One region of the Bacillus sp. SD127 genome, then DNA from elsewhere that is predicted to be linked to it. Evidence: riboswitches for the same ligand, from Rfam matches in the RefSeq annotation. Region 1 holds a riboswitch; each other region holds the start of a gene.
The links. Region 1 has a riboswitch for S-adenosylmethionine ahead of ACQVGS_RS01355 (5-methyltetrahydropteroyltriglutamate--homocysteine S-methyltransferase). Riboswitches for the same ligand answer to the same signal wherever they lie in the genome.

Region 1 (3,195 bases):
ATGCAGCAAACATTTTAGAAAAGAGGCGAATGATATGGCTCAACAAGTAAACCTTGCAGCACAGAAATCAGAAAAACAAAAGAAAGCCCCTTTCCGCGCCGATCATGTCGGCAGTTTATTACGATCCGCCCCAGTAAAAGAGGCGCGGCAAAAACAAGCGGCCGGCGAGATCACGGCAGAACAGCTTCGTGATATTGAAAATAAAGAAATCACCCGCATTGTCGAAAAGCAAAAGGAAATCGGCCTAAACGTTGTAACCGACGGAGAGTTCCGCCGTTCGTGGTGGCATTACGATTTCCTGGAAGGGCTCGACGGAGTGGAACCGTTCATCCCGGCTGAAGGAATTCAGTTCCATAACGCGAAAACAAAAGCCCGCAGCATTAAGGTGACGGGAAAACTGGATTTCACCAGCCATCCGGCGCTTGCCGATTATCAATTTTTACACAGCATTGCCGGAGATGCGACAGCAAAACTGACAATTCCAAGTCCGAATATGCTGTTTTTCGGTGAAAAAGCTGATCAAGGCGTATATCCCGATCAGGAGGAATATTTTCATGATCTGGCCCAGGCGTACAAAAAAGCGATTAACGCTTTCTATGATGCGGGCTGCCGCTATCTTCAGCTCGATGATACGTCATGGTCTCTCTTCTTTGAAGAAAAAGGCAGAGAGGTTGTCCGAGCCCTCGGCGGTGATCCGGAAACATTGCCTGCGTTGTTTGCCAAAACGATTAACGATGCAGTGGCGGACCGTCCTGACGACTTAACGGTCACGATGCACATTTGCCGCGGCAACTTCCGTTCAACTTGGGCGGCATCTGGAGGATACGACGCTGTAGCGGAAACGATTCTTGACGGTTTAGACCTTGACGGCTTGTTCCTGGAATACGATGATGACCGCTCCGGAAACTTTGACCCGCTTCGTTTTGTCAAACGCAAGGATCTGCAGATTGTCTTAGGCTTGATTACATCCAAATACGGAGAACTTGAGGACCCAGAGGATGTCAAACGCCGAATCAGCGAAGCTGCGCGCTTTGTCAGCTTAGATCAGCTTTGCTTGAGCCCGCAGTGCGGTTTCGCTTCAACAGAAGAAGGAAACCTTTTGACTGAGGAGCAGCAGTGGGCGAAGCTCCGTCATGTGGTCGACATTGCCAATGATGTGTGGAAATAATCTATCATTGACAGAAAAGAGAAATGTGTGAATAATAGATACTATCAGAAAATTTCATAAAAATGTTTTCCTTATCAAGAGAGGTGGAGGGACTGGCCCTGCGATACCCGGCAACCGCTGTTTAACAGAATGGTGCTAAATCCTTTAGAGCAGATTTTTGCTCTAGAAGATAAGGTTGAGATTGTTCACGCAAGCTCTTCCTTATCCAAAGGAAGAGCTTTTTTATATTCGAATGGAAAGAAGGAATGAACAACATGTCACAGCAAACAACACCCGCAGAACAAAAACAATCGCTTCAGAGAAAAAAAACGCCGTTTCGCGCGGATCAAGTCGGAAGCCTGCTGAGATCTGAGCCCGTCAAAAAAGCGCGGCTGCAAAAGGCGGCCGGCGAAATCACTGCCGAACAGCTTCGCCAGATTGAAAACGATGAAATCATCCGCATTGTGGAAAAACAAAAAGAAACCGGCCTGAACGTCGTGACAGACGGGGAATTCCGCAGAGCGTGGTGGCATTTTGATTTCCTTGAAAATCTGGATGGCGTTGAGCCGTTTATACCTGAACAGGGTATTCAGTTCCATAATGTGCAGACAAAAGCACGCGGCATCAAAGTAACAGGCGATATTGATTTCTCAAATCACCCAATGCTCGAAGATTACTCATTTTTACATGGCATCGCTGGTGATGCAACGCCAAAAATGACAATTCCAAGTCCGAATATGCTCTTTTTCCGCGGCAGATTGGAAAAGGATGCATACAAAAACGATTATGCTCTTTTCCAGCATGATGTATCAAAAGCGTATAAAAAAGCGATTCAAGCGTTTTATGACAGAGGCTGCCGTTACCTCCAGCTTGATGATACAGCATGGGCTGTTTTCTTATCTGAAAAAGGCTTGAAACAAGTGGAAGCATTCGGAACAACGCCTGACGAGCTTCGCCAGCTGTTTGCGAAGTCGATCAATGACGCAATTGCCGACCGTCCGGATGATATGACCATTACCATGCATATTTGCCGCGGCAACTTCCAGTCCACTTGGACAGCTGAAGGCGGTTATGATGCGGCGGCGGAAACCATTTTTGACGGCTTGAATCTGGATGGGCTTTTCTTAGAGTATGATGATTCACGCTCAGGCGGATTCGAACCGCTTCGTTACGTGAAACGCTCTGATCTTCAGCTTGTCCTAGGCTTGGTGACATCTAAATTCGGTGAGCTTGAACATCCGGACGAAGTAAAACGCCGTATCGAAGAGGCGTCCCGTTATGTCAGCCTAGATCAGTTGTGCCTGAGCCCGCAATGCGGATTCGCTTCGACTGAGGAAGGCAACAAGCTGACCGAGGAACAGCAATGGGCGAAGCTGCGCCATGTTGTTGAGATCGCTAACGATGTTTGGAAATAAGGAACAGAAAAACACACTTGATTCCCTGGCGGGGCATGTGTGTTTTTTTATGCCTGCTCAATTTGATAGGCTTTGCATTTTTCATATAAGCTTGTTTTTCCTATGCCTAATAGCTTTGCTGCCTTTATTTTATTGCCGTCTGCTGCGGCAAGCGCCTCGATGATCGCGTTTTTTTCCGCCTCAGCGATTGTCTCTTTTAATGGCTGTATAGATTGATATTCCCGGATTTTGATTGTTCTTTGGATGGGTTGATCTTCAGGAGTGAGATTCAGGTGTTTCGGTTCGATTCGTTTGCCGTCGAGGACGTTGACAGCCCGTTCTAGGACATTTTCCAATTCTCGTATGTTGCCCGGCCAAGAATAGCTCTGAAGCACTGCAATTGCTTCTTTAGAAAGCTCCAAGCCATCAAAGCCAAATTTCCGTTCAAGTTTTTTTAATAGAAGCCCCGCGATCGGCACTACATCCTCTATGCGCTCTCTTAAGGACGGGATTTGAATGTTGATCACATTCAGTCGGTAATAGAGGTCTTGCCGGAAGTCTCCTTCCCGGACCATTTCTTCGAGATTTCGGTGTGTCGCCGCAATCACTCGTACATCTATTGGGACCGGGCTTCTTGCGCCGATCCGCTCTATC
Region 2 (3,195 bases), 1.9 Mb from region 1:
TTTTGAAAACCGCGTGATTTTCTTCCCGTTTGTTTCTAACACCCTGCGGCCTAATATCAGTGCGCCCAGGGCTACAAAAACTCCCCCATACAGGGTTCCTTTCGCTACATCCAGTACGCCGGCAGCCACTAACGGTCCAACAGCATTCGCTACATTGTTCATGCCCGCAGAAAATGCTTCAAAAAAACCAGCGCATAGCAAAAGGATGCCAAGGATGTTTTGTTTACGGGAAGACGTAATTTCGATTTTAAAATAACGAAACAGCTTTGCTACAAAAAATGTAAAACCAAAAGCGAACAGCGGAACGAAAATCCAAAATGAAACAATAATCAGAAGATTGTTTACAAACAATACTTTGTACGCAACGCCCACACCGACAACCGCCCCGACCGTGACTTCACTTGTCGATAAAGGAATGCCGAGCAGATTAGCTGTAAAAAGCGACAGTGCAGCAGCCCCGATAATGATGCAAACAATCGTCAGCGTGATCGTCTGTTCCGGGATAATCCCAGAGCTGATGGTTTTCACAACTTCGCCCCCGCCAATGACAGCCCCGGCCAGAACACCAACGGCACATATGATCAAAGCGTAGGTTTTCTTTTTGACGGCCCCAGAGCCGTAAGCAACTCCCATTGAAGCTGCAGCGCCGCTTGCGCCAATATTCACTGCGAAAAACAAGCTAAATAAAATAGCGGCTAATTCCATTTTGCAGCTCCTTATTCATGCAGTCCGCATTCTGTTTTCGCCATACCGTTCCATCTGCCTGAGCGCAGGTCCTCTGCGGTAAATGCAGGTGACGTACAAGGCGCGCAGCCGATACTTGGATACCCTTGATCGTGGAGCGGATTGTAGTCCAGCTCATTCCGAGAGGTGTATCTCCAAATGTCTTTCCAAGTCCAATGGATAAGCGGGCAAACTTTTACTGATTTGAATTTCTCATCTTTGTTTAAGAAATTCGTATTGGCACGGCTTGGCCCTTGGTCGCGGCGCAGGCCGGAAAGCCATGCCGGGTGGCCGGAAAGCGCCTCTCTTAAAGGAACGATCTTTCTGAGATAGCAGCATTGGTTCGGCTCTCTTTCCCACAGTTTATCACCATGTTCTTCCGCCTGTTCCTCAAGAGTAAGGTTCGGTTTCTTCAGGATGATATTGAGGCCGGGATAGCGCTCTTTCACGCGTTCTATCGTTTCATAGGTTTCTTTAAAATGAAGCCCTGTATCGAGAAATACAATCTCTGCGTCTTTTTTCACTTTATAGATTAAGTCAATCAGAACGATTCCTTCAATTCCGAAACTGCAGGCATAAACAAGCTGATTGCCGTAATGGCCGTAAGCCCATTTTAAAACTGACAGCGCCCCTTTATAAGGATCGTCCTCCGGAAATGTAATCGTTGGTTCTTCCCAATTATCGTACGTTAACATTTCTTCTTTCCTCCTTTCGGAGACAAACAAACAGTAGCTTTCTGCCGGTTGTCTTTCCCAATTGTAATGTGATGCGGCTGCTGTTATCTCCGTAAACAGCCCCTCTTAAAATAAAAAACTTTCAATCCGGCGGAAAGAAAGACAGGAACTGCATGTAGCCCTTATCTTTCAAAATGGAATACATTTTGCTGGAAGTAGCACCTTACACATTGTGCAGGTTGCCGGGCTTCATAGGACCAGTCCCTCAGCCGCTCTTGATAAGTTTTTCAGATTTGTAGTAAATTTTAGCACAATTCTAACATAAGTCAACCCGAGTTTTTTTATAGGATTAATAAAAAAACAGACCCAAGGGCCTGTTTTCAATCGTGGCAAGGCATTAAAGCCCTTCACAATACTGAAATTTATTTTTTAATTTTTAAACCAATCTTTTGACTCGGGATTAGTTTTCCATATTTGCAGCTTCTTCAGGTCATCTGAATGAATATTTCCATTCTCAAGTGCAACCTCTGTCAGTGTGTCATAATCAGTTAACGAGTAGTATGGAAGATCAGCCTCAGCAAACGCTTCCTGCGCTTTAGGAAGTCCATACGTAAAGATTGATACCACACCAAGCACTTCACAGCCAGCGGTTTTCAGAGCTGCTGCAGCTTCGAGTACGCTGCCCCCTGTGGAAATTAAATCTTCTATGACAACTGTTTTTTGGCCTTTTTGAACTGCACCTTCAATTTGATTGCCTTTTCCATGTGCTTTCGGTTTGCTTCTCACATAACACATCGGCAGGTTCAAACGGTCAGCCGCCAATGCCGCATGAGGGATACCTGCTGTCGCTGTTCCTGCGATCATTTCAGCTTTCGGGAAATGCTCTTGGATAAGCTTGCTGATGCCTGCAGCAACATCATTTCTTACCTCTGGGAAAGAAAGGGTAAGGCGATTGTCACAGTAAATTGGGGATAATATGCCGCTCGCCCATGTAAACGGCTCATTCGGGCGTAAAAATACAGCTTGAATGTCTAATAGATGTTTTGCGATGATTTGTTTCATTGTTTGATTCCCTCCCATTCGAGTTTGACAGCTTCATAGGCTTTTAGCGGATTTGCAGCTTTTGTAATAGAGCGTCCCACAACAATTGCTGATGACCCTTTTTCTCTTGCTATAGAAGGCGTTGCAACGCGGACTTGATCATTCGCAGTGTCTGCTGACATACGGATACCCGGGGTCACCGTCAAAAACGACGGCGACACTGCTTCGTAAATGGCTTTCGCTTCATGAACAGAGCACACCACTCCATCAAGTCCGCTATTCTCCGCCAGTTTGCTGTAGTGTACAACCGTGTCGATGAGAGGCTTTCTGATCAGCAGCTCATCCTTCACCATTTGTTCAGATGTGCTTGTCAGCTGGGTTACCGCAATAAGTGACGGACGTTGTTTTCCTGCCGGCGTGCCTTCCTCTAAGCCTTCCAAGGCTGCTTCCATCATTTTTTTGCCTCCGGCTGCGTGAACATTGACGAGATCGACTCCAAGGCAGGCAAGCCGCTTCATTGCTTTATTCACCGTGGTCGGAATGTCATGTAGCTTTAAATCTAAAAAGATCTCACAGTTTCTTTCTTTTAATTGTGCAATGATAGCCGGGCCTTCTTGATAAAAAAGCTCCATTCCAACCTTCACAAATAACGGTTCCTTGTGAAAAGGCGCTAAAAACGACAGTGTTTCTTCAGCTGATGCAAAATCAAGCGCGATGATGGGCAGGTTGTTTTTCATGATTCCAGCTCCTTCCGATG
Region 3 (3,195 bases), 1.7 Mb from region 1:
CATTTAATAAATAATCCCTTGCAAAGCAAAGATCAGACAGCTTTGCCGCCTCTACATCGGTAACGGAGTCACCGATCATGATGATATATTGATCAGGCTCAGAAAGCTCGTTCATAACAGTCGGCTTGCAGCACCCGCATTGATTTGTGCATGTGCCTTTGCAAGAATGAGGCCAATCAATATGAATGAATTCGTTCTCAAATAACGCACGGTTGCAATAAATATGATCTTTCTCAACAATTCCTTCAAGCAGCGGATAGACAAAAAAGTCCATCCCCCCGCTTACGACATAAAACGGGAGTTCATGCTTGTTAACAAATGCGACAAATTCCCGAAAGCCGTCCCGGATTTTTGCGTCTTCTAATACGAATCTCGTAATCTCCTCTTTTAAGCTGCTCGGCAGAAGGCCGAACATTCGTCCGACGCCTTCTTGGATCGACATCGTTTTGGAGAGCACGCCGTCTTTTAACGCCGTCCACTCCGGCGGAGCGAATGTTTTCATAATGTTTATAATGTTGTCGTTCATCGTGATGGTTCCATCAAAATCACATATCATTAACGGTTTTTGAGTCGTCATACGGCTTCAGCCTTTCCCCATTTATCAAGCGCAAGCTTCAAATCTTCGCATTGACCGGCTTTTTCTTCAATCGGCTGCGCCTCCAAAACCGCATCAATAATAGCTCTGAACGCTTTGCCCCCGCCTTGGGCGCCGTTTGGATGTCCGTGTATGCCTCCGCCGGCGTTAATAATATGATCAATGCCAAAATCACGCATGAGAAGCGGAACCATACCAGGGTGAATACCGGCGGACGGAACGGCAAATGTCTGGTTAAAGGCATCTTCTCTTACGCATTCTTCATGAATCGCCAGCGCGTCTTCTTTCGGAAGCGCAACTGAGCCATATGGAGAAGGAAACAGACTGAAGTCAGCGCCGCAATATCGGTTTAATTTTCCGAGCAAAAGGGCATGGGAAAACCCGTACAACGGTGAGGATGTAAATGCCCCGCTGACTGCTGGGTGCGCCATAATGGGGATTGATACGTCCGGATCTTCCGCAAGGCTTTGCATGACGTCCAAACCGTAAGCGAAGACATTCAATAAAAGCGCATCCGCTCCCAATTCAGCGGCGCGTCTTGCTTTATCTTTAAGCTCAGCCGTTCTTCCAGTCAAATTCACTGCATACAGCGTTTTATGGCCGGTCTGCTCGTATGTTTCTTTCAAAATTTGTTTTCCCTCTGTAATTCTTGTTTCAAAAGGTGCTAAACCCGTCTCAAAGAAAATTTCATCGTCTTTGATTAAGTCAACCCCGCCTAGCGCCTGCTGCCTGAGCTGTTCTTTAATATCACTCAGGTCCCTTCCGATGACCCCTTTAAAAATGCTCATTAACAGCGGTCTTTCAAACTCTCCAAGCATCTTCCGGATGCCGTATACGCCAAACTTCGGGCCCGGAAGTGTTCGCTTAAACGCTACAGAAAATTCGAGATCTATTAACTTGATTTTTCCGTCCAGCGACAGCTTGCCAAACACAGTTGTCAGCAATGCCGGAATATCCTGTGAGAAATTTACCTCGGGATAGGCAATTGTGATAACCGCTTGTTTTCCTGATGCAAGATGTCCCTCTCTCTCCTCGACCTTTACAACCCGTCCCTTATGCTTTTGCATCTGCTCCTGCTTCACCAGAGGCAGATCAGTCCAAGAGCCCACCGTCAATCCTGTTGCGATTTGTTCTGCTTTTTTCTCCGTGTCGGCTCCCGGCTCGGTCAGGAGATATGTTGCTAATAATTCACTCATGCCAGAGCTCCTTTCATTTTTTAACCCATATAAAAAACCTCTTCAAACAGCAATGCGTCTAAAGAGGTTTCGTTTCTCGTCCGAATCTTATCTCTCAGCCGCCAGCTGCAAGAATTAGCACCGTGCTTTACAAGTCGGTTGCCGGGCTTCATCGGGCTCGTCCCTCTGCCTGCTCTTGATAAGAAAATATAGATTTTATAAATTATTTTGAATTATCCCACCGTTAAAGAATCTTGTCAATGCTTTTTTGGGTAAACAGGTTTAGTTTGCCAATTCGATGAGCTGCTTCTTTAAGCCTAGCTTCACTCGTTAAGAGCCCCACTCTGACATACCCCTCGCCATATTTACCAAAGCCGTTTCCTGCTGCAACCGCCACATTCGCTTTTTCAAGCAAGAGATCTGAGAATTGCTCAGAGCTATAGCCTTCAGGCACCGGCAGCCACGCAAAAAATGAACCCGCAGGCGCTGTTACATCCCAGCCAATTTCCCTGCATGCCGCTATCCAAGCGTTGCGCCTGCTTTCATACCGGGCATTTTGCTCCGCTACGCATGTCTGCTCAGATAAAAGTGCCGCCTCGGCAGCCTGCTGGGTTGCTTTGAAAAGACTGACAAACATATGGTCTTGATAAAGATTGATCGCTTCTATGACCGAGGCGTTACCAACTGCAAAACCGACCCGCCAGCCCGCCATATTATATGTTTTGGACAGCGTGTAAATTTCTATTCCGATATCCTTAGCGCCTTCAGTCTGCAAAAAGCTTAAAGACTTGTGTCCGTCAAAGCCCACTGCACCGTAAGCAAAATCATGGACCACACAGATTTCGTTTTCTATCGCAAAACTCACCGTTTCTCTAAAAAATTCTGCGGTAGCGACGGCTCCAGTCGGATTATTCGGATAATTCAAGTACATCAGTTTCGCTTGTTCTCTTACGTCAGGGGAAATGCTTGCGTATTCAGGAAGAAACGCATTTTCCTTAGTGAGCGGCATCATTTCCATATTCGCTTTCGCAAGCGTGACACCGGACCAATAATCTGGATAGCCAGGGTCAGGAACCAAAATCGTATCCCCCGGATTTAGCAGGCATTGCGGCAGCTCGACAAGACCGGCTTTCCCGCCGAATAATACGGCTACTTCAGTTTCCGGATCAAGCTGAACGCCGTATTCTCTTTTATAAAATGCAGCCGCTGCTGATTTAAGACTGTGCGAACCTCGAAATGAGGAGTATTTATGATTTTCAGGCTGAGCAACGGCTCGCTTCATTTCCTCAACAATATGCTCGGGCGTCGGCTGATCCGGATTCCCCTGCCCCAAATTGATGACATCATGTCCTTCCTTCAGCTTTAGGTTCACTTTCTGCACAAGAGAAGCAAAGAATTGTTTAGGCAGTTCCTGCAGCACTTGAG
Region 4 (3,195 bases), 1.6 Mb from region 1:
CCGAGCCCTTTCAAATACGGATGCTCTTTTAAGTAATCCAAAAATCCTCCGTGGCTTCTGCTGTGTTCGATCGTAATGACATCAGCGTCAAGATCATTGATCGTATCGACGATGTCTTCGAAGTTGCTGTAGCACATATGTGTATGAATTTGTGTTTCATTTTTCACGGAAGAGGTTGTTAATCTGAATGCTTCGGCAGCCCAAGTCAAATATTCATCCCAATCACGGGTTTTTAACGGAAGGCCTTCACGCAGGGCTGGCTCATCGACTTGAATGATTTGAATGCCCGCGTCTTCAAGCGCTTTTACTTCTTTGCGGAGGGCGAGTCCGATTTGGAATGCGATTTCTTTTCTCGAGATATCGTTCCGAGGGAAGGACCAATTTAAAATCGTAACAGGACCTGTCAGCATTCCTTTTACATGCTTGGATGTTAACGATTGAGCGTATACAGTATCTTTCACTGTCATCGGTTCAATAAACTCTACATCTCCATAAATGACCGGCGGGCGTACACAGCGTGAACCGTATGATTGAACCCAGGCGTACTTCGTAAAGGCGAAGCCGGCCAGCTTTTCACCAAAGTATTCAACCATGTCTGTCCGTTCGAATTCACCGTGAACAAGAACATCAAGATCCAATTCCTCCTGAATATCAATCCATCTTTTCGTCTCCGCGTTGATAAAGTTTTGGTATTGTTCATCAGACCACTCGTTTTTCCGCCATTTTTGGCGTGCGCTGCGTACTTCAGCAGACTGCGGGAAGCTTCCGATTGTTGTTGTCGGCAAAAGCGGGAGTCCGAGAGATTCATTTTGCAGGGTTAAGCGTTCTTCAAACGGAATGGGGCGCTTGAAGTCTTTATCGCTTAATTGTTCCAGCTCTTGCTTTTGTTCAGAATTGGCTCCTGTTGCAAATTGTTTGAGCGCTTTGATGTCCGCTTTCGCTTGCTGAATTCGCTCACTGATGGCGGCTTTGCCTGATACTAAGCCTTCTTTTAAAGCTGTTAGCTCTGCCAGTTTTTCTTTCGCGTAGGACAATCCGTTCAGCAGATCTTGTTCCAAATGCTCATCTGGGTGTTTCGCTACCGGAACATGAAGAAGGCTGCTGGAAGGCTGAATCCACAGTTCATCAACCTGTGCAATGCTGAGGATATGAAGCACGGCATCCAGGCGTTCTTCAAGATCCGCTTTCCAAATGTTGCGTCCGTCTATGACACCGGCTGCCAGCACTTTATCTTTCGGAAAGCCGTGTGTCTTAAGCTGTTCCAGGTTTCTGCCTTTATCATGAACGAAATCAAGCCCAATACCCTGTACAGGATAAGAAATAAGCTCCTCATAAGCATCAACAGAATCGAAATACGTTTGCAAAAGCACATTCAAGGAAGAAAGCTCATTTGTGATGCTCTCGAATAACTCTTTTACGCCGCGTACATCCTCAGCTGAAGCGGTGACAAGCGCAGGTTCATCAATTTGAACCCATTTTACGCCTTCTTCTTCAAGCTCTTTTAAAAGCTGTACATATAACGGCACGAGACGTTTTTGAATTGCTTTAGCTTCAGATGGCTCGTAGCCTTTTGCAAGCGTGACGAACGTATAAGGGCCGACGATAACAGGTTTTGTTTCAACGCCGTACTCCTGTTTGATTCGGCGGTAGTCTTCAAGCTGTTTGTTTCTTGTCAGGCGGAACTCTAGGCTCTCGTCATATTCCGGCACGATGTAATGGTAGTTTGTATTAAACCATTTTGTCATTTCACTTGATACGGCGTCTTTTATTCCGCGGGCGATGGCGAAGTATGTATCTGTACTGTCAGTCAGGTGTCTGAAGCGTTGCGGGATCCAGTTGAAACTGACCGCAGTGTCAAGAATATGATCATACTGTGTGAAATCAGAAACAGGCACAACATCAATCTGCTGGTCAATTTGCGTTTTCACTGCGGATAAGAATAATTCATCGATTTGCTTCAAAAACGTATCTTTATCGCTGTTTCCTTTCCAATACGCTTCAAGCGATTTTTTCCATTCTCTGTTCAGTCCGATTCTTGGAAATCCTAAATTCGATGTTTTGATTGTTGTCATTGTTTCTCCTCCTTTATATGTAAAACACTCTTGTTGACCCGCGGATACAGGCTGTTAAGAGGTTTTCTCACAACTAAAAAGCCTCTTTCCCATGAGAGAAAGAGGCTTTTTTGCAAAACATACAGCCTCTCTCATCTCTCAGAAACAATCTGATGGAATTAGCACCGTGCCTTAAGAGATATAAATCTCGGCGCGAAAATCAGTGCGCCCCATTTCACAATGGAATTACGGTCGGTTGCTGTTGGGGTCAAAAGGCCAATCCCTCGCCCAACTCTCGATAAGAGAAAATGTTATTAATTTTTTGAAAAGTTGAATCATTTGTTGGTAATCTTAACAGCAATTCAAATTCATTGTCAACAAAGATTTTGAAATTTTTTTTACAATTTACGGTATATATTATATGAGAAAAATAATATTATAGGGTCAGTAAATGTGACTGCTCTGCTTTCTCTGACAGCTCATCAGGAGCGGTTAAATACAGGAATCCATTCCCGGCCAATGTTTTTGCGATATCGAGCGGAAGTGTCCTGCGGATCAGCTGCGCATAAAGCTCAGATTCAGAGAGCTCTCTTTGAAAAGATTCTTCTTCAAAGCTTTTAATTAAAGCAAGCGCTCCGCTGACATGAGGGGCAGCCATTGATGTGCCGGTAAGCTTCCCGTATTTCTTGTTGGGAAGAGTGGATAAAATGTTTTCACCAGGTGCAACAAGATCAATCTCTTTGTTTGTGTTTGAAAATTCTGACGATTCACGCGCTACTGAAACAGATCCAACCGCAATTACATCATTATACGCAGCAGGATAGGAAAGCTCCTCTGTGCGTTCGTCGCCGTCACCCTCATTTCCCGCGGCACAAACGACTAGCACTCCGTTTTTGACGGTGTTTTTGACCGCTTCCTCCAGTTCAGGCACATCGCTCGGTCCGCCAAGGGACATTGAGATGATATCAGCCTTTTGCTCAACAGCATAGTTAATGCCGTTAATAATCCATTCGTACTTTCCGCTGCCGTTTTCACCGCCAAGCACCTTTACAATTAAAAGGCTTGCCTCAGGCGCAACCCCGGCGATGCCGCCGTTTGAATCGTTAGCCGCAATCGTTCCGGCAACGTGTGTGCCGTGTCCGTT

Region 2: it holds a riboswitch for S-adenosylmethionine, as region 1 does, so the genes downstream of both, ACQVGS_RS13745 (phosphoadenylyl-sulfate reductase) here and ACQVGS_RS01355 (5-methyltetrahydropteroyltriglutamate--homocysteine S-methyltransferase) in region 1, are expected to answer to the same signal.
Region 3: it holds a riboswitch for S-adenosylmethionine, as region 1 does, so the genes downstream of both, mtnW (2,3-diketo-5-methylthiopentyl-1-phosphate enolase) here and ACQVGS_RS01355 (5-methyltetrahydropteroyltriglutamate--homocysteine S-methyltransferase) in region 1, are expected to answer to the same signal.
Region 4: it holds a riboswitch for S-adenosylmethionine, as region 1 does, so the genes downstream of both, metE (5-methyltetrahydropteroyltriglutamate--homocysteine S-methyltransferase) here and ACQVGS_RS01355 (5-methyltetrahydropteroyltriglutamate--homocysteine S-methyltransferase) in region 1, are expected to answer to the same signal.

The regions. Positions count from the first base shown of each region.
Region 1 is NZ_CP191226.1:251,355-254,549, reverse strand. Features, by position in the region: gene ACQVGS_RS01360 (5-methyltetrahydropteroyltriglutamate--homocysteine S-methyltransferase) at 35-1,168, shown strand; SAM riboswitch class I at 1,237-1,344, shown strand; gene ACQVGS_RS01355 (5-methyltetrahydropteroyltriglutamate--homocysteine S-methyltransferase) at 1,423-2,562, shown strand; gene ACQVGS_RS01350 (sigma-54 interaction domain-containing protein) at 2,610-3,195, opposite strand, start outside.
Region 2 is NZ_CP191226.1:2,643,003-2,646,197, forward strand. Features, by position in the region: gene cysP (sulfate permease) at 1-705, opposite strand, end outside; gene ACQVGS_RS13745 (phosphoadenylyl-sulfate reductase) at 717-1,418, opposite strand; SAM riboswitch class I at 1,577-1,682, opposite strand; gene pyrE (orotate phosphoribosyltransferase) at 1,827-2,459, opposite strand; gene pyrF (orotidine-5'-phosphate decarboxylase) at 2,456-3,175, opposite strand; gene ACQVGS_RS13760 (dihydroorotate dehydrogenase) at 3,144-3,195, opposite strand, start outside.
Region 3 is NZ_CP191226.1:2,850,624-2,853,818, forward strand. Features, by position in the region: gene mtnX (2-hydroxy-3-keto-5-methylthiopentenyl-1-phosphate phosphatase) at 1-577, opposite strand, end outside; gene mtnW (2,3-diketo-5-methylthiopentyl-1-phosphate enolase) at 574-1,791, opposite strand; SAM riboswitch class I at 1,876-1,976, opposite strand; gene ACQVGS_RS14815 (pyridoxal phosphate-dependent aminotransferase) at 2,015-3,195, opposite strand, start outside.
Region 4 is NZ_CP191226.1:2,892,789-2,895,983, reverse strand. Features, by position in the region: gene metE (5-methyltetrahydropteroyltriglutamate--homocysteine S-methyltransferase) at 1-2,072, opposite strand, end outside; SAM riboswitch class I at 2,201-2,356, opposite strand; gene isp (serine protease Isp) at 2,488-3,195, opposite strand, start outside.